DNA from 3 places in the Salinivibrio sp. IB574 genome. Region 1 is predicted to be linked to each of the others. Evidence: predicted binding sites of a transcription regulator. Region 1 holds the regulator's gene; each other region holds the start of a gene.

Region 1 (11,064 bases):
GCTTGACGAACCGACTAACCACCTTGATTTAGATATGCGCCAAGCCTTGACGCTTGCCCTACAATCGTTTGAAGGGGCGATGGTGATCGTAAGCCATGATCGCTTTTTGCTGCGCGCGACCACCGACGATCTTTATCTTGTCGACAACGGCGCGGTGCAACCCTTTGACGGTGACTTACACGACTACCATCGCTGGCTTGGCGAGCAACAGCGTGCCGACCGTGCGGAAAGTAAAAAACAAAACGCCGATGACAAAGCCGCCCCCCAGCAACGTCAGGTCGATCGTAAGGCACAAAAGCGTCGCGAGGCAGAACTTCGCCAAAAAACCGCGCCACTTCGTAAAAAAATTGACAGCTTAGACACAAAAATCGAACAGCTCTCTGCCATTATTGCCGATGCAGAGACCAAACTGGCCGACCCAACAATTTATGGCGCAGACCAAAAAGCCCAACTCGCGGAACAATTACAACGCCAGGCTGATGCCAAATCAGCGCTGGAAGAGGTAGAGCAAGAATGGATGGAGCGACAGGAAGAACTGGAAGCCATGGAGGCGGCATTCAATCAAGCCTAATTCCCGGCCAAGCGAATGCAGCCGACCTGTGGCAGTTTTGTTTGCAACACTATGGCAAGCAAGACGTCAAACAGGCGTGTCTTAAATTGCAAGATCAGCATCAGGGCAACGTCAACCTTGCCTTGTTGCTGGCTTGGTTGGAAAGCCATGGCTATGGCCTTGCCCCAGAGAGCCTCAGCCAACTTAAACAATCGCTCAGCCGCTCTGAGCATTTGCTGATTGCCTACCGCAACCTACGTCGCGATATCAAACCGCGCGTTGGCGCGGGACAATATAAAAAAATGCTGAATTTCGAGCTCAGCCTCGAGAAGTTCCAACAACAAGACCTCATCCACGCTTTGAATCAACAAACATGGCTGACCGAGTCGCCCTCGCCGTTGGCGTATTATTGCCGTCAGCTCTCGCCCTCGGCCAAATCGCTCTATCCCGCCCTGCGCGCCAGTGTGATCAAAGACGATGAGCAAGGAGACGCTGATGACACCCTTTGAACCGATTCCCAGCGCCCGTAATCCTCATCTACAAACCATCATGCCACGGCTGATGCGGCGGCAACATGCTGGTACGCTATTTGGCAGAGTATGCGGACGATCCGATTGTCTCCAGTGGCTGCGCCGTGTCACCCCCCTTAGACCTTGCCGCCTGCTCGTTACGCATTCAGCAAGGGTTCTCACGTGTCTACCAAGCGTACCTACTCCGCTCGATGCGGCAAACCCTGTCAGATAAGCTTACGCGACACGCCCAAGTAGGTCGCTGGCAAGCTGGCGAGCAGCCCCGTATTTCGACCTTATTCGAGTTTGATCAAACCGTCACCGCACCACTGCATGGATTTGAGGACGCACATCATTACTACCAGCAATGCAGTGGCTTATCCGTGTTGCCTGCGATCCGCGCCCCTTTGACCATCATTCATGCCAAAGACGATCCCTTTATGACCGACGCGGTGATCCCAACCACGCCATTACCGGCCAATATACGCTATCAACTCACTGACCATGGCGGACATGTTGGGTTTGTCACTGGCCATTGGCGTGCACCGCGTTTATGGTTGGAAGAGGCAGTGCCCGCGTGGATAGCTGAGCAACTCGACACCTGATGCCCCTATTCGTCATGATAAATTGTGACTGAACTGACATAGATACACTGCACCTACACGCATAATTCGGTAAAATGGGAGCTAATTCACAACCTAAGTACGGAGATGGCGTCCGTGCCATCCCGATGTCAGCAAAAGGTGATGTAGTATGATGGTTCCATGGCAATCTGTGCCAGCCGAGACCTTGACCAATTTAATTGAACACTTTGTGTTGCGGGAAGGGACAGATTACGGTGAGCAGGAAGTCAGCTTTGCTGAGAAAGTTGAACAAGTGCGTGAACAATTAAAATCCGGCGACGCCGTGATTGTATACTCTGAGCTGCATGAGACAGTGGATATTCGTCGTCAGCGCGATCTCAGACCGTAACACCGCCTCCCCTTGTGGGCTGCGGTGTAAATTCAGACTGATCAATGACAGGGCTCGTCATGTCGGCTAAACACCCAATCATCGCTGTGACCGGTTCATCCGGCGCAGGCACAACCACCACCTCCGAAGCGTTTCGTAAGATGTTCAATATGATGAACATCAAAGCCTCTTGGTTAGAGGGCGATAGCTTTCACCGCTTCACGCGGCCAGAAATGGATGTTGAGATCCGTAAAGCCCGTGAACAAGGTCGTCATATTAGCTACTTTGGCCCCACGGCCAACGACTTCCCACGCCTTGAGCAATTTTTTAAAGAATATGGCGAACAAGGCACAGGTAAATACCGTCGTTATCTACACACCTTTGATGAAGCCGTGCCTTATAACCAAATGCCGGGCACCTTCACTCCCTGGCAAGATCTGCCTGAAAATACCGACGTATTATTTTATGAAGGCTTGCATGGCGGGGTGGTGGATGGTGACGTCAATGTCGCCCAGCATGTTGATTTACTGATCGGCATGGTGCCTATCGTTAACTTGGAGTGGATTCAAAAGTTTGTCCGCGATACGCGCGACCGCGGCCATTCCCGCGAGGCCGTCACGGACTCGATCGTGCGCTCCATGGATGATTATTTGCACTACATTACGCCGCAGTTTTCTCGCACGCATATTAACTTCCAACGAGTCCCGACCGTAGACACTTCCAACCCGCTGAATGCAAAAGGGATCCCGTCACTCGACGAAAGCTTTGTCGTGATCCGCTTTCGTGGTATGAAGAACGTCGATTTTCCTTACTTACTGCAAATGATCAGTGGCGCGTTTATGTCTCGGCACAACACGCTGGTCGTGCCCGGCGGTAAAATGGGATTTGCAATGGAGCTGATTATTCGCCCCTTGATCCAACAGTTGATTGAGAAAGGCAAGATAGGTTAACCGCCGTAGCGCACTTAACGTGTATTACTTCTCAGGTCGTGATCTTAGCCACATTTTTGCCGAATTTTTAGGCGGTTGGCTTAGATCAAAATCAAGAAATCCAGATAGAAAAAAGATACACTCTTGTTAACATACAGTGAGCTTGTAGCCTGCGCCAAGACCTCGTATTCTGTGCATTGGACTGATGGGTTTCCATTCAGACAAAGACAGGACGTCGTTGCCGGGCAACACATGCAGAGGAAATAAGTTATATGGTTCCAGGAAAACCTCAAACAGACCCTACACTCGAGTGGTTCCTTTCACATTGTCATATTCACAAGTACCCGTCCAAAAGTACTCTGATCCATGCAGGGGAAAAGGCGGAGACCTTGTACTACATCGTGAAAGGTTCTGTGGCCGTACTAATCAAAGATGAAGAAGGCAAGGAGATGATCCTGTCTTACCTTAACCAAGGTGACTTCATCGGCGAACTTGGTCTGTTCGAAGAGGACCAAGAGCGCACCGCATGGGTACGTGCGAAATCACCTTGCGAAGTGGCAGAAATTTCATTCAAGAAATTCCGCCAGCTGATCCAAGTTAACCCAGACATTTTGATGCGTCTATCCTCTCAGATGGCGCGTCGCCTGCAAGTGACCAGCCAGAAAGTGGGAGACCTTGCCTTCCTGGACGTGACCGGCCGCATTGCGCAAACCCTACTGAACTTGGCGAAGCAACCTGACGCCATGACTCACCCTGATGGCATGCAAATCAAGATCACACGTCAAGAGATTGGTCAGATTGTTGGCTGTTCGCGTGAGACGGTTGGGCGTATCCTTAAAATGCTGGAAGAGCAGAACCTTATCTCAGCTCACGGTAAAACCATTGTGGTTTACGGCACACGCTAATCCTCGCGTGTTGCGACAAAACCGGCGCTTTTGCGTCGGTTTTTTTATTTTTATTGACTGGAAACTCATTACCTAAGTTCTACACTTCAAAAACGACCAATCTAACAACTGATTAACAGGATGTCGTTTATGAGAAGCTTACGTCAAACCCTTGCTGCATTGCTACTCGCGGCGGTTTCTTCAACTGCTGCGGCGAATATCACCATTGTCCATCCAGAACCACGGGCTGGCTCTGCCCTCGATTTATACGCTATCGACTTGATTGAGTTTTTAGCGGAAAAATCGGGTGAGTCTGTCACTTTACAGGCCTTTCAAGGCCAAATTGGCTCTCAGTCTCGTAAAGTGGAAATGCTGAAACAAGGACGACTGACGGTAGATTGGCTCGGGGCCGACCGTACCCTTGAGTCAGAGTTACTTCCCATCCGTTATCCAGTCTTTCGGGGTCTATTAGGCCATCGCTTGTTCATTACCAATCAAGCCACCGAACCCAAGCTTGCACAAATCAGTGACCAAGCAGGGCTCAATAATCTGACCATGATCCAAGGGCAAGGCTGGGCGGATGTGAAGGTCTTGCAGTCGGCGGGATTTCGGGTTCGAGAAATCTCAAGCTTTGAGAATATCTTTAAAGGCGTCGATACCGGACGGGCCGACCTCTTCCCGCGTGCGCTTATCGAACCTTTTAGCGAGCTGGCAGAGCGACCTCAATATACAAATCTGTTGGTTGATCCGCACTTAATGCTGATCTACCGCTTCCCAATGTTCTTGTTTGTATCGCCCCAAAACCCAGAGGTAGCGACCATGCTCAACGATGCGTTTGCGGCCGCCTATCAAGACGGATCCTTCATCGAATTTTTTGAGAATGCCCCTCTGGTAAAAGAGACCTTTGAGAAAGCCAATATTGGTGAGCGCACGTTTATTCGGGTCGACAACCCACATCTGAGTAATGAGACTCAGGCAATTGACGATAAATTCTGGCTCGATATTGAAAGTCGCTAAACACCGCCAACCAAAAAAGGAGAGCATCGCTCTCCTTTTCTTCTCTCGCCACTATTGATGCGTACTTTCAAAGATTTTATCAGCCGAGGCGGCGACAAAACCTTGATAAAGTTCACCGTCCGGAAGCGGATACCGTTTCGCAAACTCGTAGAAACCACCCGGAATATCATGGCGTGCATCGCTAAACTGCACCGGCACGCGATCAGCCATCGTCGAGGATTGCTCCAAAAAGACTGATGCATCCCCTTTGACCTCCCCGCCAGATTCATTAATGGTAAACCCATTTTGGCGCAAGGTATCGTTGACCGCTTGACAGTTATCATGGTTATTCAGCTGATTCACACTGACAGTAAAGTGGTTCGCCCCATAGCCATGCGCTGCCACCCAAGCTGCATATTCACTTTCATCCGCTAACGTCTTGTAGGTTTGCCAATCCAACTCCCACAAACGTCCTTGATGAAGAAAATCGCTCCCTTTCAGCGCATCATCATCCACGTTCGCCACTAAGTCGCGCACGATAGATTGCAATGTTGTCGAGCATTGGCCCACCATCAATTCACTAATAAACACTTTCGGCATCAAGGGATCGGGATGCTCGTAGTGACGTGCGTTGAGCTTCTTCGCTTCAAAGGTGTACTCACCTTTCGGCTCATAGCCCAACGCAATAAAAGGACGGGCAAGCTTGTCCAGCCCTACATTAGGCAGTGCAAAGGTGCGCAGTGCAATGTGATCATTGATCAGGGGTTGGCCTTCTTCGAGCAACCCATGCACTTTCTGCGCAGAAGGGCAAAGACGCTGGGTGTAGTCTTGCCACAATCTGTCAAATAACGCTTGGCAACTATCCATGTTGTTCTCCTTAATCAAGAGGCGTGATCCCCGGCGCAAAGCTCTCGGGCAAGGTGACCTGCTCGCCTTCCATCGATGCCATGGGGTAGGCACAATAATCGGCGGCATAATAAGCACTTGGACGCAGGTTACCCGACGCGCCCGGACCACCAAATGGTGCATCCCCACTGGCACCGGTCAATTGACGGTTACGGTTTACAATACCGGCGCGAATATGGTCAAGGAAGTATTGCCATTCACCATCGTCGTCACTGATAAGGCCTGCCGACAAGCCATAGCGGGTATCATTCGCTTTCGTCAATGCATCAGCCATATCGGTGTAACGCTGCACCTGCAATAAAGGACCGAAGTATTCTTCATCGGGTAACTCGGCGATCCCGCTAACATCAATGATCCCCGGCGAGATCACGGCATCATGGCGATGTTCACACGCCACGACTGGCTTGCCACCGAGATCGATCAGTTTTTGCTGAGTGGCTAAGATCCCTTCGGCTGCCGCCACAGAGATCTGTGCGCCCATAAAGGGCGCCGGATCATCGAACTGGCCGCCTACACGGATCGTTTTAGTCCACGCCGCTAAGCGCGCCAAGATCTTGTCACCCACCTCCCCTTCAGGAAGAAGCAGACGACGTGCACAGGTACAACGCTGACCGGCACTGAGGTAAGCCGATTGAATAATGGTATAAACCGTGGCATCCACACCACTGTGTTTATCACTGATAACCAGTGGGTTATTGCCCCCCATTTCCAATGCCAGCATTTTGTCCGGTTGGCCGGCAAACTGGCGATGGAGGATGTGTCCGGTGTTGGCGCTCCCGGTAAATAGAAGGCCATCAATACCTCGAGCTTGTGCTAGCGCTTCGCCGGTATCACGGCCCCCTTGCACCAAGTTAATCAGCCCAGCAGGTAGACCGGCTTCTAACCAGTAGCCAAGAGTTTGTTCAGCCACTTTAGGCGTCAGTTCGGACGGCTTGAAAACCACACTGTTTCCGGCCAATAGTGCCGGGACAATATGGCCATTAGGCAAGTGACCGGGGAAATTATACGGCCCAAACACTGCCATCACACCAAGGGGACGATGCCGCAGTACAGCTTGCGTGCCATTGACGTCTTTTTCCCGCGATCCTGTACGTTCATGGTAAGCGCGCAGCGAAATGGCAATTTTACCCACCATGGCGCCCACTTCGGTTTTGGTTTCCCAAAACGGCTTGCCAGTTTCTTCAGCGATGGTACGCGCCAGATCGTCGGTATTGGCTTTCACAATTTCAGCGAAGCGTTCTACCAAGGCTTGGCGCTCGGCAAAATCGGTATTCCGCCAAGTAAGAAAGGCTTGTCGTGCCGCGCTTACCGCTTGTTCAACCTGCGGTTTCGTGGCTTCATTGCCTTGCCAAATACAACGACTATCAAAAGGGTTTAGCGAAGTCATGACGTCGCCTTCACCCGGCGTCCATTCACCATTGATCAAATGGCCTGCGGTTTGATGTGTCATCCTTACTCCTCCATCGCGATCAAACGGAGTCGATCGCCGTCTTTAACTTGCAGCGCTTCGGCAACCTCTGGCGCAATCACAACGTGATTGGTTTCCGGATCAAGTGCCGCTTTCGCCGCAGTTGCACGGAAGCCCGCAAAATCGGTATTCGAAATTAAGTAGTGCTGAGCACTGCTATGCTCACGCACGCTAGCAGTCGCATTAAATGAATGGCGGACCGATTCGATATTGTGGCGCAAACACTCGACCGTTGGACCGGCATCAAAGATGTCGACATATCCTCGACACGAAAAGCCTTCTTTCTCCAACAGACGCAGTGCCGGTCGTGTTTTCGGGTGCACCTGTCCAATCACGGCACGCGCTTCTTCACTCAACAGACTGACGTAAATCGGCAACTTAGGCATTAAGTCGGCAATAAACCCTTTCGCACCAATACCGGTTAGGTAATCGGCCAAAGTAAAGTCAATCGAAAAGAAGTTGTCCTTAAGCCACTGCCAGAACGGCGAATTGCCATCATCATCAGACACGCCACGCATTTCGGCAAACACCACATCCGCAAAGCGCTCAGGAAACTCGGCGAGCATCAAGAAGCGACACTTGGAAAGCAGTTTACCGTTGAGGCCACCCCGAAACTCAGGACGCAAAAACAGGGTGCAAATTTCCGTTGCTCCGGTGTAGTTATTACCAAACGTCAGCACTTCAACAATGTTATGGACATTGAGCTTGCGCGATGAATGCACCACTTTGGTTAAGTGATAACTATAAAAGGGATTATCGAGGCCGATTGCCGCCTCGATCCCTGTGGTGCCTGCAACCTCGCCCGTTTCGGTATCTTCGGCCACCATCAGGTAGCCTTCCATGCCCGGGCTAGTGACATGCTTGGCAAAGCTCTCTAGCGAATTGTTGATACGTCCTTGTAGCAAATCGGCATCAACCGGCAATGAGGTAAATCCATGACCGGACTCTTCCGCACACAACATCAGTGCATCAAAATCTGACGCACGGATAGGCCGAATAACTAACATCTCAAATCCCTCCGAGTGTAAAGGCCGCCTTATGCAGCAACGACCTTCGCAATAGCACGATCAAGGCGCGCCATACCTTCTTCAATATCCGCTTTGGTAATCACCAATGATGGGGTGAAACGCACCACATTCGGGCCCGCGACCAGCACCAGCAAGCCTTCCTCACCTGCCGCCACTAAGATGTCACGCGCACGCCCTTCCCACGCTTTGTTGAGTGCTGCGCCAAGCAACAAACCTTTACCGCGCACTTCACTGAAGATGCCGTATTTATCGTTGATCGCTTCTAGGCCATCGCGGAACCACTGTTCGCGCTCAATAACACCGTCAAGGACCTCGGGTTTGGTCACTTCTTCCACCACCGCTTCTGCGACCGCACATGCTAAGGGGTTACCGCCATAGGTTGAGCCATGCGTCCCCGGTTTCATGTGTGCCGCCAGGGCTTCGGTGGTCAACATGGCACCGATCGGGATCCCCCCACCCAGTGATTTAGCGGTGGCTAAGATATCGGGAGCGACGCCCGATTGTTGATACGCATAGAAGGTGCCCGTACGGCCGTTACCGGTTTGCACTTCATCGAAGATCAGCAAGGCATTGTGTTTGTCACACAGTTCACGTACACCTTCCAAGAAACCCGGCTCTGGAGGAATAATGCCGCCTTCACCTTGCAGTGGCTCCATCATCACCGCACAAGTGCGATCAGAGATATGATCAGCCAGCGCGGCTAAGTCATTGTATGGCAGGTGGGTAATATCTCCCGGCTTAGGACCAAAGCCGTCAGAATAAGCCGGTTGACCGCCCACGGTGACCGTGAAGAAGGTGCGACCATGGAAACCTTTGCTAAACGCAATGATTTCGCTTTTGTGCTCTCCGTGTTCTTCTTTTGCCCAGCGGCGTGCCAACTTTAGTGCTGCTTCGTTCGCTTCCGCGCCAGAGTTTGCGTAGAAAACACGATCCGCAAATGACAACTCAGTGAGGCGCTTTGCGAGACGCAATGCAGGTGCATTCGTCATGACGTTGCTTAAGTGCCAAAGCTTTTGAGCTTGCTCAGTCAACGCATCCACCATGACGGGATGACAATGGCCCAAACAGCTCACCGCAATCCCACCCGCAAAGTCAACGTACTCTTGCCCTTCTTGGTCCCAAATGCGGGAGCCTTTGCCGTGATCTGGGATCATGGGCATCGGGTTGTAGCAAGGTACCATCACTTCATCAAAGAGTTTACGTTCTACTTTTTTGTCCATCGTCATCACTCAATCCTTCTGTGTTTTTTCCATGACGCATAGTATTTACATTCTTTTAACCGCGGCAATAGCAGATTATTTTTTGTTTTCAGCAGAATAACAAATACCATGCAGATTAGAGATATAGTTATGCACAAAGTGTGAGGCGAAAGAAGCGCCTAATCAGCAAGGCTGAGATGCCTGTAAGGCATGAGTGGTGCGGGATGACGGTGATGGCTGCATAAGGTTGCAGCCACTGATAATCACGTCAGAAAAAACGAAATGTGAAAATAGTGATAAAGATCGCTATTTTTTGTAACTATTGCTGTAAGAAATTCGCCAGTAAGTCATGGCCGTGTTCAGTCAAAATGCTCTCCGGATGGAATTGTACTCCCTCAATTGGCAGGGTTCGGTGCTTCAATCCCATAATGATTTGGCGACCATCGGGCTCAGTGGTGGTCGCTGTCACGGTCAAACAATCAGGCAGGGTTTGCGGGTCAACCACCAACGAGTGATACCGTGTGACGGTAAACGGACTGGGTAAACGGTTAAATACCCCTTGATGATCATGTTCGACCAAAGACGTCTTACCGTGCATCACCGCATTGGCGCGGATCACCGACGCACCAAAGACCTGTGCAATGGACTGATGGCCAAGACATACGCCTAAAATCGGTATCTGTCCGGCAAAATGGCGAATGACCTCGAGAGAAATCCCCGCCTCATTCGGCGTACAAGGACCAGGAGAGATCACTAAATGGGAGGGCTCCATCGCCTCAATGTCTGCGATAGCCAACTCGTCATTGCGTTTAACACACACGTCCACGCCCAGCTGGCAAAAGTACTGATAGAGGTTGTAGGTAAAGGAGTCGTAATTATCGATGATAAGAAGCACTGTGCTGCGCCATCCGATTGAAAACCGGAATGATGCTAACACAGTGCCTGACAAGCGTCATCCGCGGGCGGTGTTGCCACTGCCCGTAGTAATTAAATTAACGTAGTTGGCAACGGAAGCCGGTGTAACGGACCGACATAGGCTGACTCGCCGGCGCACTGCCACAATGGACGGGGATCAAACCCAGCGCTTTCACAGTGACCTCGATACGATCATCTTTATCAAGTTTCAGCCCTTGTACCAATGGGCTTTGCGTATCAAAGGTGCGTTGTGAGCGCCATTTCATCCAAGCGTGATCAGGACTTTTTTGTCCATTCAGCATCGGAATAATCGGCAAAATACTGCGGTTATTGATGGTAACCGATACAGGCACAACCGGATCCGGATACGCCAAAGACACAATCACAGGGTCGTGATCTGACGAAGAGAACGGATTGGTCGATTTCACCAAATCCCCAGTGTACTGACGACTGTATTCAAACAAGGTACTTTCAACCGAGTTAATGTGCCAGTCTTCCACACCGACGACTTTTTCCGCCAAGCTAGCGCTGGCGATGGCATGGTCGAGACTCCCCAATTCACCCGAGTACGAGTAGGAATAGGCTTTATCACCCAATCGCGCCGTGGCGAGGTTGATATAGCCCAGGCCTTTCTCTACCGCTTGTGCGGTCGGATGCATAGGTACGCCGCGAATTTCCGTTCCTGCGGCTGTCATGATATCGCGCTGGTTAGGCTGACGTTGGTAGTCG
Region 2 (11,064 bases), on a different contig from region 1:
TTTGTGGAGAAAGCTGCGAGACGAGCTCTTGTGCGCTCGGTAAGGTTGTGTTGCCAGTCGCTTGTAATTTACTGGTTAGGTTCTGCTGATAGTAGCGGACTAACGACGATGACGCGGCGTTTTCTGAGGAGGCCAAGTTAGTAAAGGCTTGGCTCATGGAAGCCATCGCATCAGCGATGGAAGGGATTTCCGCTGTGGTAATGATTTGCCCTTCTGCGGTTTTAAAGTAGCGCTCGACCGCAGATTTTTTCACCTCTCGCAGTGCTTCTAACTGGTTAAACGTTTGAGTTTCGAGCGAGGATGATGCCGTATTAAGCGACAGCAATGTGATCACCAACGCAGGCACGATGCCCACGCCAAGCAAGCTGACGAGCATTCTATGTTTGAGCTTCATGGCCTTTCACCTCAATGATTAATTAGCCGACTGGATAGGCAAGCCAAATTGGTTGCTTTTTAATCAATGGTAGTTAGTGATTGGCAGGTGTGTCATAAAAGTTAGGCTTTTGTTGTGTTCTTTTTTGTTCACAGTGTGAGCAAGGCCAATAAATAGAAGTGATTTGCCCCGCAATTTACGGGGCAAAAGCCTTTACTCCTGACTCAGGTGATTGGCATATAGTTTTGGTCGACGGTGCTTGAGGTTGGTGACTGAACCTCGCTCGTGCAGCATTTTAAGTTTGTCTAAATCGACATCCGCAAAGATCATCATTTCTGTATTGGCATTCGCTTCGGCGAGAGTGGCATCGTGGGGGAAATAGACATCAGACGGCGAGAATACTGCTGACTCAGCATACTGAATGTCGACGTTATCTACTCGAGGGAGGTTGCCTACGCTGCCTCCAATGGCGACATAGCATTCGTTTTCAATCGCGCGCGCTTGAGCGCAGAGACGAACGCGTAGATAGCCGTTTTTGGTGTCGGTCCAGAAAGGAACAAAGAGGATCTGCACATCTTGTTCCGCGAGGATGCGTCCCAGTTCAGGGAATTCGACATCATAACAAATAAGGATCCCCACGCGCCCGGCATCGGTTTCAATGACTTTGACGGTTTCGCCGCCATCAATCACCCAGTCTCGCTGTTCATGCGGCGTGATATGTATTTTGTACTGTTCATCGATGCTGCCGTCTCGATGCATCAGGTATGACACATTATACAACTTTTCATCTTCTAGTACCGGCATACTGCCTGCAATGATATTGATGTTGTAAGTAACGGCAAGTTGCGAGAAGCGTTGCTTAATTGTCTGCGTGAATTCACTTAAAAAGCGGATCGCTTCGACGGAGCCTTTTTCTGGAGCAAGTCCCATTAAGGGCGCACAGAAAAATTCAGGGAATAGGGCAAAGTCCGATTGATAATTGGATAACGATGAGACAAAAAATTCCGCTTGATTCAGCAGATCATCGACGGAGAGCACATGACGCATTTGCCATTGAACCACCCCAATACGAACAATGGTCTTCTCTATATCGTGGACGGATGAGGCATCTTCTTCATAAAAGAAATTATCCCACTCTAACAGGGTGGCATAACCTGCGGATTTACCATCCTCTGGGAGATAGCGGTTCATCAAACGTTTCACATCAAAGTCATTTGACAGCTGAAACGACAAAATCGGATCGTGGATTTCTTTACGACGCACTTTGTTGATGTATTCAGTGACCGTCAGGTCATTATGCTTGTGATAACCGGGAATCCGCCCACCAGCAAGAATAGCTTTGAGGTTAAGCGCTTGGCAGAGATCTTTACGCGCTTCGTAAAGCCGCCGTCCCAAGCGGTGACCACGATAATCAGGGTGAACAAAGACATCGAGGCCGTACAGCGCATCCCCTTTGGCATCATGGAATACCACCCCATCATCGGTGATGATATCCGCGTAAGTATGAGGAAGAGAAAAGCGGTTATAAGCAACTTTTAGCGTGAGTGCCGCGGCGACAATCTTACCATTGTCTTCAATACAGATTTGTCCATCCGGAAACGCGGTCACCAATTGCATGATAGTACTCTTGGGCCACGCGCCCCCAACATCGGGAAAAACGAGATCCATCAGTTCTGCAAGTGGTTGGTAATCAGCTACCTCTATCACACGCAAGTTCAGCAGCGTGTCGGCATTTTCGTCCATTACATGATCTCCTTAGGATATCCGAACCCTTATTATGTCAAAGATTGTCGTGTGAGATAACGTTTAGGAAGATCTGTGTTCGACTCTTCGCAAGGAACAGAGGTTGTGGCTCGCATGGGGGCGACACTTGACGGCGCCGCGTGATGCTCGGTGAGTGCAAATTCGATCCGATTCCGGCCACGTGCTTTTGCTTCATAAAGCGCGCCATCGGCACATTCGAATAGCTGGTTTATTGTCACAGGCTGATGGCGGCGATGGATAGCGACACCGACACTGACGGTAAAGCGAATGATATGTCCTTGTTCTGTCCTGACTTGGCAGGCTTCAATTTGTCGGCGAAGCTGTAATGCGATGTGCTGTACGCGTTTAACTGAATTCCCACTCAATAACAGGATAAATTCTTCTCCGCCCGTTCTCGCACACAAGGCGCCTTCTTGTTGCGCGATGTGTTGTAAATGCTGGCTAAAGGCGATCAGGACTTGGTCACCGGCGAGATGGCCATAGACGTCGTTGATACTTTTAAAGTTATCCAAGTCTGCCAATAACAAGGCGTGAACGGTATCGTCTTCAAGACGTTGAGTGGTTTGGGTCACAAAGGCACGACGATTGGGGAGCTGAGTGAGCGTGTCTTGCAAAGCAAGTTGGCACAAGGTGTATTCGAGTCGCTCAAAGCAAAGATAAACAAAGGTCACAAATTTGACGAACTCGGCCATCAAAATCATGTAGTAGACGAAGATATAGCGATGGGACAGCGTGGTTTCGTTGAATGGTGTATCAAACGCAAACTGGATGCGTAGGCCATATAGAATCAGTAGGATAGAAACGATACTGGTATACAAACGATAGCCAGTGCGCGAGCGATACTGACTTTTGAGCAATAGACGAAGCACTGTCAGGTGCATAACCGCATAGAATACGCAATAAAAACTGATGCGTATGGCAAGGGGCGTATCATTGACAAGGAGTAATGAATATATCCCGACAGCCAGTGTAAAGGCCAGCCCGCCGACACGCCACCATGGTGACTGCTTTTCGAGTGATTGGGTACCCCACCAAATTAAAACTTGGGCGCTCATGGCTGCTACGACACCGAGCCAAACGAGCCCTGATATCTCTGTGTTATTGCCGAGGTTATACACAGATGTGCCTGCTGAGATCAACAAGCATCCCAAGCCCCACAACTTAATATCTCTGTGTTGATTAAACTGCCAACCGATCAATAAAACCGCGACAGTCAGCAACCAAAATATACTGATGCAGGCTAGTGTTAGCGTGGGTAAATGAAGGTCAAACACGTACTCGAATCCATCCGATATAACAGCCTAAACTCGTGATGCTAGGCAAGGAAAGCTCGCGCGTTGAAGACGAGCTTGCGCACAATATACCAGACAACGAGGTAAAATTTTATGGCACCACAAGGGTTTGTTGCATTTTTTATGCCTTGGCGTGAAGACAAAGGACTAAACACTATTCTGTTGTAAAAACAGCCAAATAGCTAGAATCGCAAAGACGATCGCCATCAATTTATGCTGGTATTTCTGAACGCTAGGACGTGTGAATAAAGCGTTACCTAGACGACCAACTATCACAACAAGCAAGACATTAAATACTAACCCAAGAATGTTGAGCAATAGGCCAAGACTCAATAACTGTATACCTGAGGATGCTTGGATTTGTTGCGAGATGAACTGAGGTAAAAACAGAACAAAAAAGAGTAGTGCCTTGGGGTTGAGTAAGTTGGTCATTACCGCGCGTTTATAAAGGTGTCTGCCCATCTTTTGACGATGAGCAAGTGCTTCACTATCCGTTGGCGAAGCTCGCCATGTGTCGATGCTCATTTTTATCAGATAAGCGGCGCCTACGTACTTTAAAACAGTGAGCGCCATAGGCGACATGGCGATCATCGCTGATACGCCCGTGGCAGCCAAGAGGGTCAGAATCAATCCGGATGTCGCATTCCCTAAACTTGCTGCTAACCCGACTCGCTTTCCATAACTAAGACTTGCACTAATGATAAGTAGCATGTCGGGACCGGGGATAAGAAGCAGCGCCACAACGGCCGTTAAATAAACAGGGAGTAAGGTTGGATCAATCATGGAATGCGCGTATCACTGACAAAATAAAACGCGGCATTTTACCCGCTTAGGTAAAAGGATCAACGGAACTTCGCTATTATGATAATCATTAGTACTAAAATTAGTGTAAACAGGCGTGGAAACTTAATGTGATAAGCATAAAAAAACGCCTCTCGAAAGAGGCGTTTAATGGTAGAAAAATTGACTGAGCAATTAATCGCTTAGCGCTGCGGTTACGCGGCTTTGATGGTCGGCTTTGGGGCCGGTTTCTCAATAAAGCATGCGTGTAGTGCGCAAATCGCCGCATGATAAAATTTATCCAGTACCACGTACTGTACATCCACGTCACGCATCGAGGAGTGTGCGGCTTTTGGATTAATTTCTGCGTCCAGTAGTGCGAGCATACCTCGGCTCATGGTCTGGTTGGAGTCAATCCGGCTACCAATGACCGAAATCAACGCAACCATCTCGCCAGTGATCTTCGCTTTAGGATATAGCTTCTCTACGCGATTGATCACTTTGTCTTGGCTGGCGGTCTTACCATCCAAATAGTAAGTGATCGAGTTGGCGTTCATCTCTTTACTGATTAGCTGAACGTTTTCCTCACGAATAATTTCCATCACGTCGTAGCTGACGCGATCGACATGGCCAACCATTGATTGATCAAAGATATGCAGCGCTAGCACTTTATCACGACCTGCAATGATCTCGATTTCATTGTCTTTCGGACGATATTTGTGGGAAATCACCGTACCTGGATGATCGGGTTCGAAGGTATTTTTCACCACAAGTTCGATGCCGACCGCGCGCATCCCTGATGCGGCATTAGGGTGAATTGCTTCCATCCCCAAGTTGGCAAGCTGATCAGCCACGTCGTAGTTGCTCAAGCCCATCGGCTGAACGCGTTCTGGACCGACGATACGCGGATCAGCACTGCTTAAATGATACTCTTTGTGGATCACCGCGCCGCTTGCTTTGGTCAATACCGCAATACGACTGAACGTCATTTCGCTATAGCCGCGATCGTATGTTTTCATCAACCCTTCATCGCAGTATACGTAGCCGGTAACGATGGGCAGCTCATTGCTGAGATCGATATCTTCCATGGCGCGCGCAATAACGGTGTTTAAATCACCCTGTGCTTCGTCGGGGTTGTCCCAGCCAGAAAGGTCAACAAACCGTGAGTTAATTCCCACGCTCTCAAGCAAAAGAGAAGAGTTGTGCGCACTGTGAGCTTCGCCAATTGACGAGAGGAACTCGCGCACTTGGGGCAAATAGCTTTCTAGAGAAAACTGCCCATAGTTACAGGTTTCGAGAATACCTTCGATGCAGCTGTGCGCCTTCTCCATACGTTGACGAATGAAGTTGTCTGCACGCTCGCGGTAAACAGGGTCTGGGAACATGTTGCTGTTAATGAGCAGCATACGTTGTTCCAACTCTTCCATGGCATCGCGCCACTTCGGATTGTTGGCGGCGAGTAGGCGATAGATACCCGGCTTGCCAGACCGCTTACACTCCAGCAATGCATCCGTGATGCCAGCATAAGCAGAAACCACAAAAATTCGGTTATAAGGGTTGGACGGGTACAAAAAGATATTATCCATGACAGCGTCGAACGCTGACATTGATGTACCGCCGATCTTTTCAACGGTATGATTCATGTGAGCTCCTTGTGGGCTTTTATGAATTGAAGTCGTCGATTGGGTTTACAGGGGCAGCATCCCGCTGCCCCAAGACGGTTAATCGACCAGAGGGTAAACACCGTTTTCGTCATGTGTCTCTTGCCCAGTAATCGGTGGGTTAAAGACACAGGCCATGACCATATCAACACCCTTATTAGCGCGAAGCTGGTGCTCGTCATGTTTGTCAAGAATGTACAGTGTGCCAGGTTTGATTGGATACACTTTACCGTCGTCGGTCGTTTCAATCTCACCTTCACCTGACATGCAATACACAGACTCTAAGTGATTCTGGTAATGGATATGCGTGTCAGTATTGGCGTAAATAGTAGTAATGTGGAATGAGAAGCCCATGTTGTCATCGCGCAACAACATACGGACACTTTCCCAATTTTCAGCCACTACGCGGCGTTCACTGTTTTGGCATTCTTCTAATGTGCGAACAATCATGTCAATCCTTTATACGTCTGTTTGTTAGTGGGTGAGAGCTTTGAATTAAGACGCTTTTTTCAATTTGTCTTTTTTGTATTGCTCAACCGACTTAACAAAAATCTGCAGGCCTTTCTCCATTTCAGCTTCGCTGACTGTCAATGGTGAGAAGAATTTGATCACTTCATCATCAGGGCCAGCTGTTTCGATGATCATACCGTGCTCGAAACAAAGGCTTGTGATGGCATCTGAGATATCACCATTCTTACATGCGATACCCTGCATCAGGCCACGACCTTTGATGGTGTCGAACAGGTCACCATTTTTCGCTAAGACGTCTTTCAACACTTTATTGAGTTGATCAGCACGCGCTTGGATATGGGTTTGGAACTGATCATCTAGCCAGTAAGTTTCAATCGCTTCTGCGGCTGTCACAAACGCATGGCTGTTACCACGGAATGTACCGTTATGTTCGCCAGGTGCCCATTGATCCAGCTCAGGTTTCAGTAGAACCAGTGCCATTGGTAGGCCATAACCACCAATCGACTTCGACAAGGTCACGATATCTGGGTTGATACCTGATGGCTCAAAGCTAAAGAAAGTACCAGTACGACCACAGCCAGCTTGAATATCATCGACGATCATCAAGATGCCATGTTCTTTACAGATGCTTTCTAGGCGTTGCAGCCATTCATTGGAAGCCGCATTGAGACCGCCTTCACCTTGAACGACTTCAAGCAAGACTGCAGCGGGTTTATCTCCACCTGTTAGACCGCTTGAGGCATCGTTTAGCATGGTTTCGAACAGTGTGAGACCGTCGACATCGGCATAGCCGTCATACGGGATACGTGTTACCGCATTATTCACTGGCATACCGCCGCCACCGCGATGGTGATGATTACCGGTCACAGCGAGTGCGCCATATGTGCAGCCGTGGAAGCCGTTCGTAAATGAAACGATGTTTGGGCGACCTGTCACTTTTCGTGCCAGCTTCATCGCCGCTTCAACAGCATTTGTACCGGTTGGACCCGTGAACTGGAATTTATAGTCCAAGTTACGTGGTGCCAAGATGTGCTCTTTAAATACCTCGAGAAAGCGTGCTTTTGCACCGGTGTGCATATCCAAGCCGTGGGTAATCCCATCTTTCTCGATGTACTCAATCAGCGCTTTTTTCAGCGTCGGGTTATTGTGTCCATAGTTAAGCGAACCGGCGCCAGCAAGAAAATCGAGGTAGCGCTTGCCGTCAACGCCAGTGATCCAACAGCCCTTCGCGCTTTCAAACACGACGGGGAAGTTGTTGGCGTAACATTGAACATTTGACTCCTGCGATTTAAAGATATCCATAACTCATCCTGTTATTTTTTGAGTGGAATTCGGAAAAGGTATTCGGTGTCATGTTCACCGTTAAAGTGCTCTTGTTCATCAAGGAACACTGAGCGCTGACCACCTGTACCGTAGAGGCGGTCTACCTTTTTGAACAGCGCCCAAGATCCGGCGTTGTCTTCTGTGATCGTGGTTTCAATGAATCGGATGTCTTGTGACACTTTGCGCGCCAGTAACGCTTCGACCATTGAAAGGGCAAGCCCTTCTCCACGTGCTTTGGGCGATACGGCTACCTGCCACACAAAAAATGTGTCTGGTTGCTCTGGACGAATGTAGCCAGAGACGAAGCCGTGAATGTCGCCGTCACGCTCTGCCACAACACAGGTCTCTTTAAAGTGCGTTGCCTGTAAGAAGTTGCAGTAGGCGGAGTTCACATCCAACGGAGGGCACTGAGTGATTAATCGATAGATGTCGCCACCATCACGAATCGATGGTTTACGAAACACAAACCGCGTGCTCGGTTTTATCTGTTTACGGTCAAGGACTTCGTTTTCAAGAACTGCCGTATCTGTCGTTTTTGATCGCCACATAATTGTTTTGTGCTCTAACGAATTCGTTATACATAATAGGCGCTGGATTTTGTTTATCAACCCCGGATTTCGCTAATTGATTTGTCATTATCTTATATATAATTGATATATATGGATTTTATTAATGTTAAATTTTTTGCTAACCATAATGCTTTGATGCGTAACATTTACTGGCCTAAATGTATTGGCGGTTCTCAATCTAGTGTGACTCATGCCACAAAGATGGGGGAGCGGCTTGGACTTCGTCTCAGTTGGAGTTGAATGAGGTGAAAAGACTGGCCTTAAAAATAGACACAAAAGAGGTTTTGCTAGACAAAAAAGCCTAGTCACCTTTGCTGCTTGTGAATCTAATAGGGAGACTAGGCGGATTGAGGCGATTGGCTAAGGAATTCACGATATTGTCTGTCTTCTTTTACTACGTGGTGTACCCACCAGTAACGCAAAAACTTGAAAAACTCTGAAGAGTACAGTTCAGGATCCGCCTGACACTGAAGTAACACATAATGTGCTTGCCGTGATAAACGCTCATGGATGGCTGCATGTTCTTTGTATTTGGGATAGGCGAGATCGTGAAGAATGTCTTCTTCTCGCTGGAAGTGGGACACAATGTAGTCTCGAAACCGCTGGGCAAGGTCATCAAAATCTCCTTTTTCACCATCTGCATGGTGATACGCGATAGCCTCATAGGTGTCATTGATGATAGCCAGTAATTGCTTATTGCTGGCATCGAGGTCTGGGTGCCCAACAGAGTATTTGTCCTGCCAACGAATGAACTTTCTGTCTTTGCCCTCTGCTGTTGGATGTTCAGGGGTAACATTCGGTGCTGTTGTATCAATTGTCGAGCTTGTGTCTGTAATTCTTTCGATTTTCTCCTGTTCTTCTTCAGTGAAGACAACAGCACCATTGTGCTCAAAATCGGTCGATTTAGCTGGATCGGCCTGATACATTTCAAAGTAGTACTTAGGTGGCTTTTTGGATTTGGTGTCTTTGGCTAGCTGTTGAACGCGATTTTCGAGGTCTTGTTTTCTAACTGGCTTGACCATGAATGCGTCAACATCATAACGGATGCATTCGCTAATCACTGCCTGAGAGGCATTAGCGGTGAGAATGATGATTGGGATATCGTGCTGTAGGTGGTAGCGGCCGCTACGGATAAGCCTAAGCATCTCCAAGCCATCGATGGGCTCCATCTGTAGGTCGGTGATAATTAAACTAGGTTGTTCGTGAAAGGCCTTTGATATGGCTTCAGCGCCATCTGCTGCCGTGATAACTGATTTAATCCCTAGCGCTTGTGCCATCAAACCTATGGTATCTCGAATCATCTCATGATCATCTACCACTAAACACCGAGATAGCATACTCCCTCCTGCCAAAGCGCTAACCGTCTTAGAAGCATAGTAAACGGCGAGTTTTGCTGCTGAGTGATTTGTTGAATTTTTTATACGTTTTTGTGGGGAGTGAGAGATTACGCATACAAAAAAAGGCGCCTAAACAGGCGCCTTTTCTTCTTAAATCTGGTTTAGCTTACAGGCGAGTTACGTTCGCTGCCTGTGGGCCTTTTTGACCTTGCTCGATATCGAACTCAACCTGTTGGCCTTCTGCTAGAGTGCGGAAGCCTTCACCAACGATGGCGCGGAAGTGAACGAATACGTCTGGACCGTTCTCTTGCTGGATAAAACCGAAACCTTTTTCTTCGTTAAACCACTTAACGGTACCATTAGCTTTAGACATGATGTCTCCTGAATATATTAACTAGGTGTAGCAGTGACGCGAGTGCCATTAATCGTTCTATGGGCACACGCAAAAGAATGTGAGGTAAATCTCTTTTCGCACTTTATATCCGGTTTATTTTGAGTGAATGATTGAAAGTGAGATCAAGCGCCGAGATTTTTGTCAGGGTTAAGCAAATCAATAGCGAAAACCGCGTGCTGTATTGGGACGGATGTCAAAGATGCTGTCGGACGCTGTCTTTTTTCATCGACATTGACGTACTCTTAATGCTTTCTACGAGTAGCAGCGCGTTTGCTGTTTGTCGATCCTCTACTGATAGGAACCCTAATGAACGAAATGGTCTCTCTTACTAGCGCGTTTAGCGTTTGGATTGTACTCGCAATCCTAGTGATTGTTTTCTTGCGTGGCTCGGTAAAGTTTGTTCCGCAAAACACCGCCTATGTGATTGAGCGTTTTGGTAAATATTACAAAACGATGGAAGCGGGCTTGAACTTTATTGTGCCTTTTATCGACCGTCTAGCCTATGAACGTACGCTAAAAGAGCAAGCGTTCGATGTGCCGAGTCAGTCGGCCATTACCCGAGACAACATCTCTCTAGTCGTAGATGGTGTGCTTTATATCAAAGTGCTGGATCCTTACAAAGCTTGCTACGGCGTCGATGACTATATCTACTCCGTGACCCAACTGGCGCAAACCACAATGCGTAGTGAAGTGGGTAAGATGGAATTGGATAAGACCTTCGAGGAGCGTGAAAGCCTCAACACGGCAATCGTCTCAGCGATTAACGAAGCTGCTCAGCCTTGGGGCGTACAAGTCCTCCGCTATGAAATTAAGGATATTGATCCGCCGCGTTCAGTATTGGATGCGATGGAGCGTCAAATGAAAGCCGAACGTGAAAAACGTGCGGTGATCCTTGAGTCAGAAGGGGCACGTCAGTCGGATATCAACGTTGCAGAAGGGCAAAAACAAGCACGCGTGCTTGCCGCGGAAGCGGAAAAGTCTGAGCAGATCTTGAAAGCGGAAGGTGAAGCTAAAGCGATTATCGCGGTCGCGGAAGCACAAGCTGAAGCGCTTGAAATTGTCGGTTCACGAGCGATCACGGAAGAAGGCCAGAAAGCCAT
Region 3 (11,064 bases), on a different contig from region 1:
ATTGGTCTAGGTCTGTACTTCACCGTACGTTCTGGCTTTATTCAATTCCGTAACTTTGGCCACATGTTCAAACTCATGGCCAATAGCCGCGATGGCGCCTCAGGCGGCATCTCCTCTTTCCAAGCATTTAGCACCAGCTTGGCGGCACGCGTGGGTACCGGAAACATGGCCGGTGTCGCTGTGGCGATTTACTTAGGTGGCCCTGGCGCTATCTTCTGGATGTGGTTAACCGCATTGGTCGGTATGGCCACCAGCTTTGTCGAGTCCACCCTCGCACAAGCTTACAAAGTCAACCACAAAGACAACACTTATCGTGGTGGTCCGGCGTATTACATTGAAAAAGGTCTTGGCCAGCGTTGGCTCGGTATCGCCTTCGCCGTGTGTCTGATTATTGCATTCGGCTTGGCCTTTAACGGGGTACAATCCAACTCAATTGCCGCTGCAATGAATACGGCATTTGGGGTCAATGAACTCGCTGTCGGGATTGCAATTACACTGGTCACTGCACCGGTTATTTTTGGTGGTATGCGTTCAGTGGCACGTGTGGCGGAGCTTATCGTTCCGTTCATGGCACTTGCATATCTTGCCGTGGCACTGTTTGTCGTTGCGATGAATATCGAGCAACTTCCTGCCGTTATCTCGATGATCGTTAAGAGTGCGCTGGGCGTTGAACAAGCTGCCGGCGGCGCGATGGGTTATGCCATTGCTCAAGCAATGATGCAAGGTATCAAACGCGGCCTGTTCTCGAACGAAGCCGGTATGGGTTCCGCACCCAATGCCGCAGCAACAGCCACCACCAAGCCTAACCACCCTGCTGCACAAGGCTATGTACAAATGCTTGGTGTGTTTGTCGACACCATTGTGATCTGTACTGCAACCGCCTCGATTATCTTGATGTCTGGCATGCTCGACCCAGAGAGTGGTCTTACCGGCATTGCACTGACTCAAGAAGCGTTGGTGAGCCAAGTGGGTGACTGGGGTGCAGGCTTTATTGCCATTGCAATTTTGTTGTTCGCCTTTACGTCTATCATTGCGAACTACTCGTATGGTGAATCTAACATCGAGTATATCTTCAAGTGTCGTAAAGCCATCACTTTGTACCGTATCGCGGTTCTCTCTATGGTATTGGTGGGGTCAATTACTGACTTGCCGTTGATCTGGAGTTTTGCTGACTTATCGATGGGTATGATGGCGGTGATCAACTTAGTGGCGATTGCGCTACTATCTGGCATTGCGTTTGCGTTGATGAAAGATTATGAAGACCAACGCCGAGCGGGTAAGAAGCCAACGTTTGATCGCACTAAGTTCCCGAAACTGGACAAGCAAATCGATAAAGACGTGTGGTAACGACACCGATCTGTCGGTATCAACCTACAAAAACCACCGCTCAAGCGGTGGTTTTTTATCGTTAAAGTAAGCGCGGATCATCACCAAGTCAGCCAATAGGCAATTAACAGCGCAAACACAATGCACGCACCAGCATAAAAGCCCAACTCAATTTTACGTGCCGTCATGTCTTCCGCCTCTTCGGGCTTTAACGTGAGTCCCCAGTAAGCAAAGCCAATGCCTGATGACAACAACAACACCCCAAGGCCAAACACGAGCCCTTCTACTGCATGGATAAATGTCATGTGCTTTCCTCTGATTATCAGTCGCTGGTGTTGTAGCACATTATTATTGCACTGAAAACCAGTACACGACGTGCTATCGCCTGTAAACGAGTCTACGAACCATCCGTGTCTATGGTTCAATAACAAAGTGATAGCCGTCTAGACATTAGCTCCATACATCACTAATCGGTGTGTCAGGGGAAAAGTCGTGGGCCACTTGTGCTTGCAACAGCTCTGCCGTGGCAATGGCGTCGGTCAAGGCATGATGACTTTGATAAAAAGGCAACTGATACCGCGCGCGACTATCAGCTAACCGAATCGACGCTGGGGGACGACGCATAATACGGTCCATCAAGCTGCGCTTCCCGGTACGGTGTTTCCGCGCCTCAAGCTCCATGGTGTCGACCATCGGAAAAATAATCCCTTCCCCTAAACGCTGCTTAATGGCGCGGTCAAGGAACTCTCGCTCGATACGGCGGTAATGCACCACAACGATCGCACCGGCGAGCGCACTTAGCAGTGGTTCAATCACATGAGAAAAGTCTGGTGCATTCATAATGTCTGAATGGGTGATCCCATGAATAACAATCGAAGACTCTGCCAGCGGCCGATTGGGATTCACAATCCAGTGCTGCGCCTGTTGGCAGCGAATGCGACTAAGGCTAAAAGGCACCAGACCAATACTGACAATGGCATCCTTTTCACTGTCTAGACCCGTGGTTTCAAAGTCGAGTGCGACAAAGGGCACATCCTTAAGAGGCGTGTCTGGTGCTACCCAGCCTTGTTGATAAAACGCTTGTAGCGTTTCATGTTTCACCTGCTCACGTTTGGTATCCAGCATGGCTTGCCAGTCCACGTGTTGCGCCGGGGCTTTCTTTTTCAGATCCAAATGCAACATGCCCTCCCCTTATGACCGATTCGGCTGGTAGCGGAATTTCAAGAACTTCTGAGCGTTACTTAAAATCTGGAATGCATCTTTGAGGTTACGGCGCTCAAAATCGGATAAATTCTCCGGTTCCACATTGTTATCTGGCTCACGTCCCGCTTCGATATCCAGCGCTTGGTGACGAATACGCACCATGGAAATAAACTCCATCGCATCTCGAAGGTCAGGTCCTCGGCCTTTGGGCAAGATCCCAGATTCAATAATGTCATCTAAGCGCTCAAACGAGTTTTGTGAGCGTGAATCGATAGCCAATGCGTGCACACGAATAAGATCGGCTAATGGCGCTGTGCCACGGCGTTTGAGGTTAATAGAGTTATTGTGTCGCCCATCTTGCTCCATGACAAAGTCTTTGAAAAAGCCCAATGGCGGTGTGCGATTTAAGGCATTGCGTGCCATCGATGCTAAAAAGCGATTATTGCGACGTGCACGGCGACCAATGAAGGCCTTGAGTTGTTCAGCCCAGTTAGTTCGACCATAGACACCATCTAAATCAAAGAAAATATTGCTGTCGAGTAACGAGCGTGGGCTCGGGTTATCAATCCAATCGGCGAAGCATTGTTCCCACTCTTTCAGTGTTTTCCGCCACTCAGGGTTAGTCGCCATGATATTACCAGTACAATAGGTATACCCGCAGGCATCGAGCCCATCAGACACGCGCTTCGATAGTGCCTCAAAATACGCGTTATGCTCGTCGTGGTTAAAGCTATCGTCCAAGATAATGGCATTGTCTTGATCGGTCACAATCAGCTGCTCATCGCGTGCCATCGATCCCATCGCCAAAAAGCAATACGGGATAGGCGGCTCACCCAGTTCTTCTTCTGCCAACTCCAACAGGCGCTGCTTAAAACTGCGGCCAATCACAGACATCGCAGACCCTATCATGTGTGAGTTCGCGTCCTCATTGACCATGCGTACAAAGCAATCTTTGACTTGTTTCGCCAACACCACTAAATCGTCCACCGATTGTTGACGGAAAATACTGGCGACGAGGAACAAGCTGTTTTGCGATTCGTAACGTGCAATATCCGATAGTGCGACCACACCCAGTGGTTTGCCATGTTGTAATACCGGTACGTGGTGGAGGTTTGAGCGCAGCATGGTGAGCATGGCTTCAAAGATGTAGGCATTATGATCGAGGGTGATCAGCTGGGGCGACATGATTTCTTGTACCGGCGTTTCATAAGGCAAGCCTTCTGCTAACACGCGATTACGTAAGTCACGATCAGTAATGATCCCCAGCACGGGATTGAAGCCGGTTTCGGGATCGGGCTCATCGCCCATCACCAAAATTGAAGAGACCGCTTCTTGCGACATAACTTGCGCTGCATATTGTACCGAGTCGGTACTATCGATCATCACGGGGTCGCGAATAATCAGCTTCTTAACTTTGGACGTCGTCAGATCATTGGCTTCATTATGGCTCGATACCGCCTGACGTAATCGCGTCCGGTCTTCGACCTCGACAAAATCGGCAAAGTGTTCAAATTCATCAAACAAGCGGTTAAATGTCGCCTCAGGGATGAAATACACCAAGGTATCTTCGATCGCCTTGGCGGGCATACGCACCCGGTTGTTCATCAAAAGGCCCATCTGGCCGAAAATATCCCCCTCGGCGATACGGTTATACAAGGTGCCATTACGGCGATATAACTCGACAGCACCGCTACGGATCATGGCTAAATCATGAATCTCATCGCCGTAGGCAAAAATCGTCGTGCCCGCTCGGTGATAACTAATTTCGATGCTTTGCGCGACCTCAGCAACTACCTCTTCAGGAATCGATTCAAAAGGGGCGTATTGGGAAAGAAATGTCGCAATTTCAACTTGTTCAGCTTCCATGATGCTCACCTAGCGTTGCGAGAAAGTGCAAGGGTATACTATCAAACGTCCGCCATCAGACAGCGGCGAAGAAAAGCCCCTTGCGGGTCAAGAATGGTTGGCAATAAAAAAGGCAGCCCCGAAAGCCTGCCTCTTTCATCATAGCTAAATATCAGTTACTTGGCACGTGGCTCTGATGCTAATCCTTTAAACAAGGAAACCGTCGCAACTAATAGCACTACCGCAAATGGGAAGCCTGTTGAAACTGCCATCGCCTGCAAGGCGACCAAGCCACCACCAAGGATAAGCGCAACCGCGACCAAGCCTTCAAAGGATGCCCAGAAAACACGTTGTGACACTGGCACGTCCATCTTGCCGCCTGCCGAAATCGTATCAAGCACCAAAGAGCCGGAATCCGATGAAGTGACAAAGAACACAATCACCAAAATAATTCCGATAAACGAGGTGATCTCAGCCAGTGGTAATCCTTCTAGCATGGCAAACAAAGTCAACGAGAGCTCTGCATCAACCACTGCGGTATACCCATCGCTAACCAGTTGATCGATCGCCGTTCCACCAAATGATGTCATCCACAGAACACTGGCAGCCGAAGGGATCAATAACACACAGGTAATGAACTCTCTGACCGTACGACCACGTGACACGCGCGCGATGAACATCCCCACAAATGGGGACCAAGAGATCCACCAAGCCCAGTAGAAGGATGTCCAACCTTGAGTAAAGTTGGCGTCATCTCGCCCAAACGGCATCGCTAATCCAGGCAGATGCTCTAAATAAGCGCCTAGGTTTGCAAAAAAGCCGGTGAGAATGACAAGTGTAGGGCCGACCGCAATAACGAACAGCAGGAGTAAGAAAGCAAGAATTAGGTTCAACTCAGATAAACGCTTCACTCCTTTGTCGACCCCAGCGACAACCGAGAAGATTGCCATCGCGGTGATCACAACCACTAAAATAACCTCTGTGGTCTCTCCCAACGGCGTATCAAACAAATAATGGAGTCCTCCCGATGCTTGAGACGCACCAATGCCTAACGAGGTCGCAAGACCGAATAAGGTGGCGACAATGGCCAATACATCAATCAAATGCCCCGTCCAACCCCAAATTCGTTCACCGAATAACGGGTAAAACACGGATCGAATTGTCAAAGGTAAACCTTTGTTATAGGCAAATAGCGCAAGGCCAAGTGCAAGCACAGCGTAAATGGCCCAAGGGTGTAAGCCCCAATGGAAAATCGTTGCCGCCATTCCCAAACGACGAGCCGCTTCCGTATCGCCCATAGCGCCACTTAATGGCGCCCAGTCTGTGCGCACGCCATTGGCACCTGTCACCGTACCATCAAGTGCTGATTGAAAGTGAGTGAGCGGCTCAGAGACGCCATAGAACATTAAACCAATGCCCATGCCCGCGGCAAAAAGCATCGCGAACCACCCTCCATAACCAAAGTCGGGCTTGGCTTCGGTACCGCCAAGACGCACTTTCCCCAACGGGGAGGCGATCAATACCAAACAGGCAATAACGAAGACATTGCCCGCAGAAAGGAAAAACCAGTCGAGATTTGCGGTCAACCATGCGCGTAAATCTCCAAATACCGGTCCCATCTCGTTTTGAAAGGCCAACGTTACAAAAACAAAGGCCATAATAGCGAGCCCTGAGACCATAAATACACGGTTGTGAATATCAAAACCAAATGGGCCTACTTGAAGGGCAACATTATCTTGACCAACCTGATAGTCAGTATCGATCGGATTCACCTGACCATCGGGCGTCATCATATCTTCATGGCTTTTATCGCTCACGCGTAACTCCTTAGTCCGCCAATTCGGAAACTTATGCGTGCTGCCGACGACTGCCTAACATTGCTTGGTATTTAAGCGTGATATAAATACCAAAAAGGGTAGCAATGACAACACTATCAGCAAGAATATCATAGAGAGCGCGCGCTTTGATTAAGCCTCTAACCGCTTGATTGTTTTGCAACCAGCCCACTACCAACAAATGGCACAGAAATACTCGTGCGGTAAGGGGAACAATCATTTGGGCGCATGATGTAGGAACGATAACGTCGATGAGGCAGTGAGAAGAAAAAGTGCCGGGTTAACAGTAATATGGATTATACGCTTAGTAATAAAAAAGGCAGTCCCGAGGGACTGCCTTTTATGTCATGACGCGCTGTCAGTGACTTATTACGTACAGTTACTTAGCACGCGGCTCTGATGCTAACCCTTTGAACAAGGAAGCAGTCGCTACCAGTAGTACAATCGTGAACGGGAAGCCAGTTGAAACCGCCATCGCTTGTAGGGCAACCAAGCCACCACCAAGGATAAGCGCCACCGCAACTAGGCCCTCGAAAGACGCCCAGAAAACACGTTGTGGCACTGGCACGTTCACTTTACCGCCTGCAGAGATGGTATCGATAACCAGTGAGCCTGAGTCAGACGAGGTCACAAAGAACACGATAACCAGAATGATACCGATGAATGAAGTAATCGATGCCAACGGCAAATCATCCAACATCGCAAACAGTTTAAGTGACAGTTCAGCATCAACAACTGCGGTGTAACCTTCGTTCACAAATTGACCAATCGCGGTACCACCGAATGCGGTCATCCACAACACACAAGCTGCAGATGGGATCAGCAATACACAAGTGATGAACTCACGCACTGTGCGGCCACGAGAAACACGCGCAATAAACATACCTACAAATGGGGACCATGAAATCCACCATGCCCAGTAGAACGAGGTCCAGCCCTGCGTAAAGTTGGCATCTTCACGTGCAAACGGCATAGACAGCGCAGGCAAGTTTTCTAGGTACGCGGCGAGGTTACCAAAGAAACCAGTCAAAATGGCTAGCGTTGGACCCACTGCAATCACAAAGATAAGCAGTAGCAGTGCGAGCAACATGTTCACTTCAGAGAGGCGTTTCACCCCTTTATCTACCCCAGCAACCACAGACAGGATGGCCATACCGGTGATACCCATGACAAGCAGCACCTCTGTGGTGTTACCCAGTGGCGTATCAAACAGATAGTGAAGACCAGCAGACGCCTGTGAGGCACCAAGGCCTAGTGAGGTTGCAAGACCGAAGAGCGTTGCGATGATCGCAAGAATATCGATCACGTGGCCGGTCCAGCCCCATACACGCTCACCAAAAAGTGGGTAAAAGACAGAACGCATGGTCAAAGGCAAGCCTTTGTTATAAGCAAACAAGGCCAGACCTAGCGCCAAGACAGCGTAGATAGCCCAAGGGTGAAGGCCCCAGTGGAAAATCGTTGCCGACATGCCTAGGCGTCGAGCCGCTTCAGCGTCCCCTGCTGCTGCGCCCAACGGTGCCCAGTCGGTACGAATACCGTTTGCATCAACAGCGGTACCGCCCAATGACGTTTGGAAGTGTGTTAACGGCTCTGAAACACCGTAGAACATCAAACCAATACCCATACCGGCGGCAAACAACATTGCAAACCAACCCGCATAGCTATAATCCGGTTTTGCTTCTGTCCCGCCGAGACGAACGCGCCCCAAAGGTGACGCTATCAGCACTAGACAGGCGATAACAAAAATATTACCTGCAGAAAGGAAGAACCAGTCTAGATTCGAGGTCAACCAACCCCGTAAATCACCAAAAACAGGGCCGATTTGGTTTTGAAAGGCCAAAGTAATAAATACAAAGGCCATAATGGCCAGTCCCGAGACCATAAATACTCGGTTATGAATATCAAAACCAAACGGGCCAAGTTTAACGGCCACGTTATCCTGACCGACCTGGTAGTCAGTATCGATCGGGTTAACTTTCCCGTCCGGTTTCATCATATCTTCATGGCTTTTATCGCTCACGAGTTAACTCCTTAGTCCGTTTGTTCGGAAGCCTGTGAGTGTCGGTGGCCTGTGCGCTCAATTGGCCTTTTCATCGCAAAACGCAGATAAAAAAGTTGACCAGCAGCAAGAACCGCAACATCCACACAGCTCACTACCCTAACATAAATGCGCAACCAATTTAATTAGGGCACTAACCAAATGTCGATTTTATAACCAGCTATTAATCAATATATCCACTCAAACCCCAGGCCAAATGCGGCCTAGAACTCATTTGAACTCTTTATTTCAGAGCTATAAAGGATTGTGTCATAGACTCTCCTCTTTTAGGTTTAGCGGAAATACGCCGTATCATAAAAAGAATTCGTTGATTGCGCTCACAAAAAATACCTATGTTCACCAGCAAAACTTTTGATGGATCACAAGGACATCGTGAATAGCGCGCTTCTTTTCAAGTACCTATCGTAAGACCGCCTTTAACTCGCATGACTCGCCTACGAGCACATAACCTCCAGGCCACATAAATGCAAAATAGTGCAACAAGATGATTTATTCGTGACACTTGTCACATCGAGAAATATAAGTACAATACCGCCGCAATCGTTTTCCATCCCAGTTTAACGTTTGCGGAGCAAGCATCATGCAATTTGGCATCGGCCTTTTGGGGATTAGCGTCCTCTTTCTTATCGCGATTGGATTTTCAGAAAATCGTCGTGCAATCAACTGGCGTACCGTCGGTGGCGCTTTCATTATTCAAATCGTCTTTGCCGGGTTTATCATCTCCGTCCCGCTTGGTCAGCGTATTCTGGCTAACGCATCAGAAGCCGTATCCGCAATTATTAGCTTTGGCGATATTGGTGCTGAGTTTCTGTTTGGTGATCTCGCTAAATTTAAACTTGGCTTTATCTTTGCTTTCAACGTTTTACCAACTATCGTCTTTTTCTCCGCTCTGATCGCCGTGCTTTATCACTTAGGGATCATGGCTTGGATTATTCGCCTGATCGGTGGCGTACTACGACGCGTACTCGGCACTTCGCGCACTGAATCGATGTCAGCCACTGCCAATATCTTTGTCGGATCGGTAGAAGCCCCTCTTGTCGTGCGCCCTTTTCTCGCCTCAATGACGCGCTCAGAATTATTTGCAGTCATGGTCGGTGGATTAGCCTCCGTGGCTGGAGGCACCATGGTTGGATACGCAGGCCTCGGTGTTGAAATGAAATACCTGATCGCTGCCGCTTTTATGTCCGCACCAGCCGGTCTAATGATGGCAAAAATTATGGTCCCGCAGACCGAAGCGCCTATCAGCCATACCCAAGCGCAAGCCGAGCAAGATAACCACGATAAGCCTGTCAACTTGATCGATGCAGGCACACAAGGTGCTCTAAGTGGATTACAAATTGCGATGGCAGTCGGGGCTAGCTTGCTGGCCGTGATCAGCATGATTGCGCTGATTAACGGCGGGTTGGGCAAACTTGGCCCGATGATCAATATGCCTCAGTTAAGTCTGGAATGGATATTCGGCTATGTGTTTGCACCAGTCGCTTGGCTCATCGGCATTCCTTGGGGCGAAGCGATGACTGCGGGTACCTTGATTGGTAAGAAAATTGCGGTGAATGAATTTGTGGCGTTTGCTGATTTTATGAACCTAAAAGGTGCACTTTCTCCCCATAGCCAAGCCATTGTTACCTTTGCACTGTGCGGCTTTGCCAACCTCACTTCGATCGCGATGTTGATGGGCGGACTGGGCGGTATTGTTCCAGAGCGCCGAGGTGATATCGCCAAATTAGGAATGCGTGCCATTCTTGCCGCCACCTTAGCGAATCTGATGAGCGCAACATTAGCAGGGCTGTATCTGACTTTGTAACCTCAATCACGCTAGATCGTTTTACCATCATTCTGATGGTTCAGTGTTTCTCACCAAGGACGGTGAGTGCACAAAAAAGCCTCGAAGAGAACGGACTTCATCTGTTACACTTCATTTACTTAACGTAAAGAGATGTAGTCACCATGCGGTATCCTTGGGTTCTTTTTGATGCAGATGAAACACTGTTTCACTTTGATGCGTTTGCAGGACTGCAACGCATGTTTTCACACTATGATGTCGATTTCGACCAGCACGCCTTTGCCGAATATTCAGAGCTAAACAAACCTTTGTGGGTGCAATACCAAAATGGCGAAATAGACGCACACACGCTGCAAACCAAACGCTTTACCCACTGGGGAAAGCGGCTCAAGGTGGCTCCGACAACGCTAAACCAGCATTTTTTGGATGCGATGGCCGAGATCTGTGAGCCACTCCCAGGCGCAGAAGCACTGCTAAACGCGATTCGTCCACACGCACACATTGGTATTATCACCAATGGATTTACCGCGTTACAGGATGTGCGCTTGGAAAAAACAGGGTTCAAGCCAGCCATTTCTACTCTCGTGGTATCCGAGCAAGTCGGTTTTGCCAAACCTGACCCTCGCATCTTCGAGCATGCATTTGCAAAAATGGGCCATCCACCTAAGTCTCAAATCCTCATGGTCGGCGATAATCCAATGGCCGATGTCCTCGGTGGCATGCGCGCAGGCATAGACACATGCTGGTTGAATCGCAACAAAAAGCCCCTACCAGAAGGCGTGACGCCCACCCACCAAGTGGACTCACTGCATGCACTCCAAGCGTGGCTCATGCCTGACAACGCCTAATCATAAAAAAAGAGAGCCTATGCTCTCTTTTTTGCTTTCCAACGATGTCTTTGCCTAGTGGGGCAAATTAGCTGCGGTCACCGGCAACAAAAGCGGCTTTTTCTGCTTGTTGGCCTTGGTCGGTATTTGCAACATAAGTCACTGAACCACTGTTTTGATCTTGGC

Evidence for each region. Region 1 encodes CRP, which controls carbon source genes, mostly activating them, when cyclic AMP is high. Its sites were predicted from a motif close to TGTGANNNNNNTCACA; they were not measured.
Region 2: ectA (diaminobutyrate acetyltransferase) is a predicted target of CRP. The motif match lies at 8,416-8,431, and genes of this name have one in related genera.
Region 3: BZJ17_RS11245 (NupC/NupG family nucleoside CNT transporter) is a predicted target of CRP. The motif match lies at 8,763-8,778, and genes of this name have one in related genera.

The regions. Positions count from the first base shown of each region.
Region 1 covers NZ_MUFN01000025.1:45,278-56,341, reverse strand. Annotated here, with positions in the region: gene BZJ17_RS12795 (ABC transporter ATP-binding protein) at 1-571, shown strand, start outside; gene BZJ17_RS12790 (TIGR02444 family protein) at 514-1,059, shown strand; gene BZJ17_RS12785 (hypothetical protein) at 1,125-1,664, shown strand; gene BZJ17_RS12780 (YheU family protein) at 1,813-2,031, shown strand; gene BZJ17_RS12775 (phosphoribulokinase) at 2,091-2,960, shown strand; gene crp (cAMP-activated global transcriptional regulator CRP) at 3,212-3,844, shown strand; gene BZJ17_RS12765 (hypothetical protein) at 3,974-4,840, shown strand; gene BZJ17_RS12760 (DUF1338 domain-containing protein) at 4,892-5,686, opposite strand; gene astD (succinylglutamate-semialdehyde dehydrogenase) at 5,697-7,175, opposite strand; gene astA (arginine N-succinyltransferase) at 7,178-8,200, opposite strand; gene BZJ17_RS12745 (aspartate aminotransferase family protein) at 8,230-9,447, opposite strand; gene BZJ17_RS12740 (aminodeoxychorismate/anthranilate synthase component II) at 9,740-10,315, opposite strand; partial or broken gene BZJ17_RS12735 (ExeM/NucH family extracellular endonuclease) at 10,413-11,064, opposite strand, start outside.
Region 2 covers NZ_MUFN01000032.1:8,585-19,648, reverse strand. Annotated here, with positions in the region: gene BZJ17_RS14060 (methyl-accepting chemotaxis protein) at 1-394, opposite strand, end outside; gene BZJ17_RS14055 (bifunctional GNAT family N-acetyltransferase/carbon-nitrogen hydrolase family protein) at 587-2,116, opposite strand; gene BZJ17_RS14050 (GGDEF domain-containing protein) at 2,149-3,192, opposite strand; gene BZJ17_RS14045 (LysE family translocator) at 3,577-4,212, opposite strand; gene BZJ17_RS14040 (aspartate kinase) at 4,425-5,852, opposite strand; gene BZJ17_RS14035 (ectoine synthase) at 5,931-6,320, opposite strand; gene ectB (diaminobutyrate--2-oxoglutarate transaminase) at 6,366-7,643, opposite strand; gene ectA (diaminobutyrate acetyltransferase) at 7,655-8,212, opposite strand; gene BZJ17_RS14020 (bacteriohemerythrin) at 8,572-9,570, opposite strand; gene BZJ17_RS14015 (cold-shock protein) at 9,737-9,943, opposite strand; gene BZJ17_RS14010 (slipin family protein) at 10,271-11,064, shown strand, end outside.
Region 3 covers NZ_MUFN01000021.1:958-12,021, reverse strand. Annotated here, with positions in the region: gene BZJ17_RS11280 (alanine/glycine:cation symporter family protein) at 1-1,347, shown strand, start outside; gene BZJ17_RS11275 (hypothetical protein) at 1,428-1,631, opposite strand; gene BZJ17_RS11270 (3'-5' exonuclease) at 1,777-2,508, opposite strand; gene BZJ17_RS11265 (DUF294 nucleotidyltransferase-like domain-containing protein) at 2,518-4,395, opposite strand; gene BZJ17_RS11260 (BCCT family transporter) at 4,551-6,167, opposite strand; gene BZJ17_RS17295 (hypothetical protein) at 6,223-6,429, opposite strand; gene BZJ17_RS11250 (BCCT family transporter) at 6,589-8,229, opposite strand; gene BZJ17_RS11245 (NupC/NupG family nucleoside CNT transporter) at 8,849-10,072, shown strand; gene yjjG (pyrimidine 5'-nucleotidase) at 10,216-10,899, shown strand; gene BZJ17_RS11235 (hypothetical protein) at 10,967-11,064, opposite strand, start outside.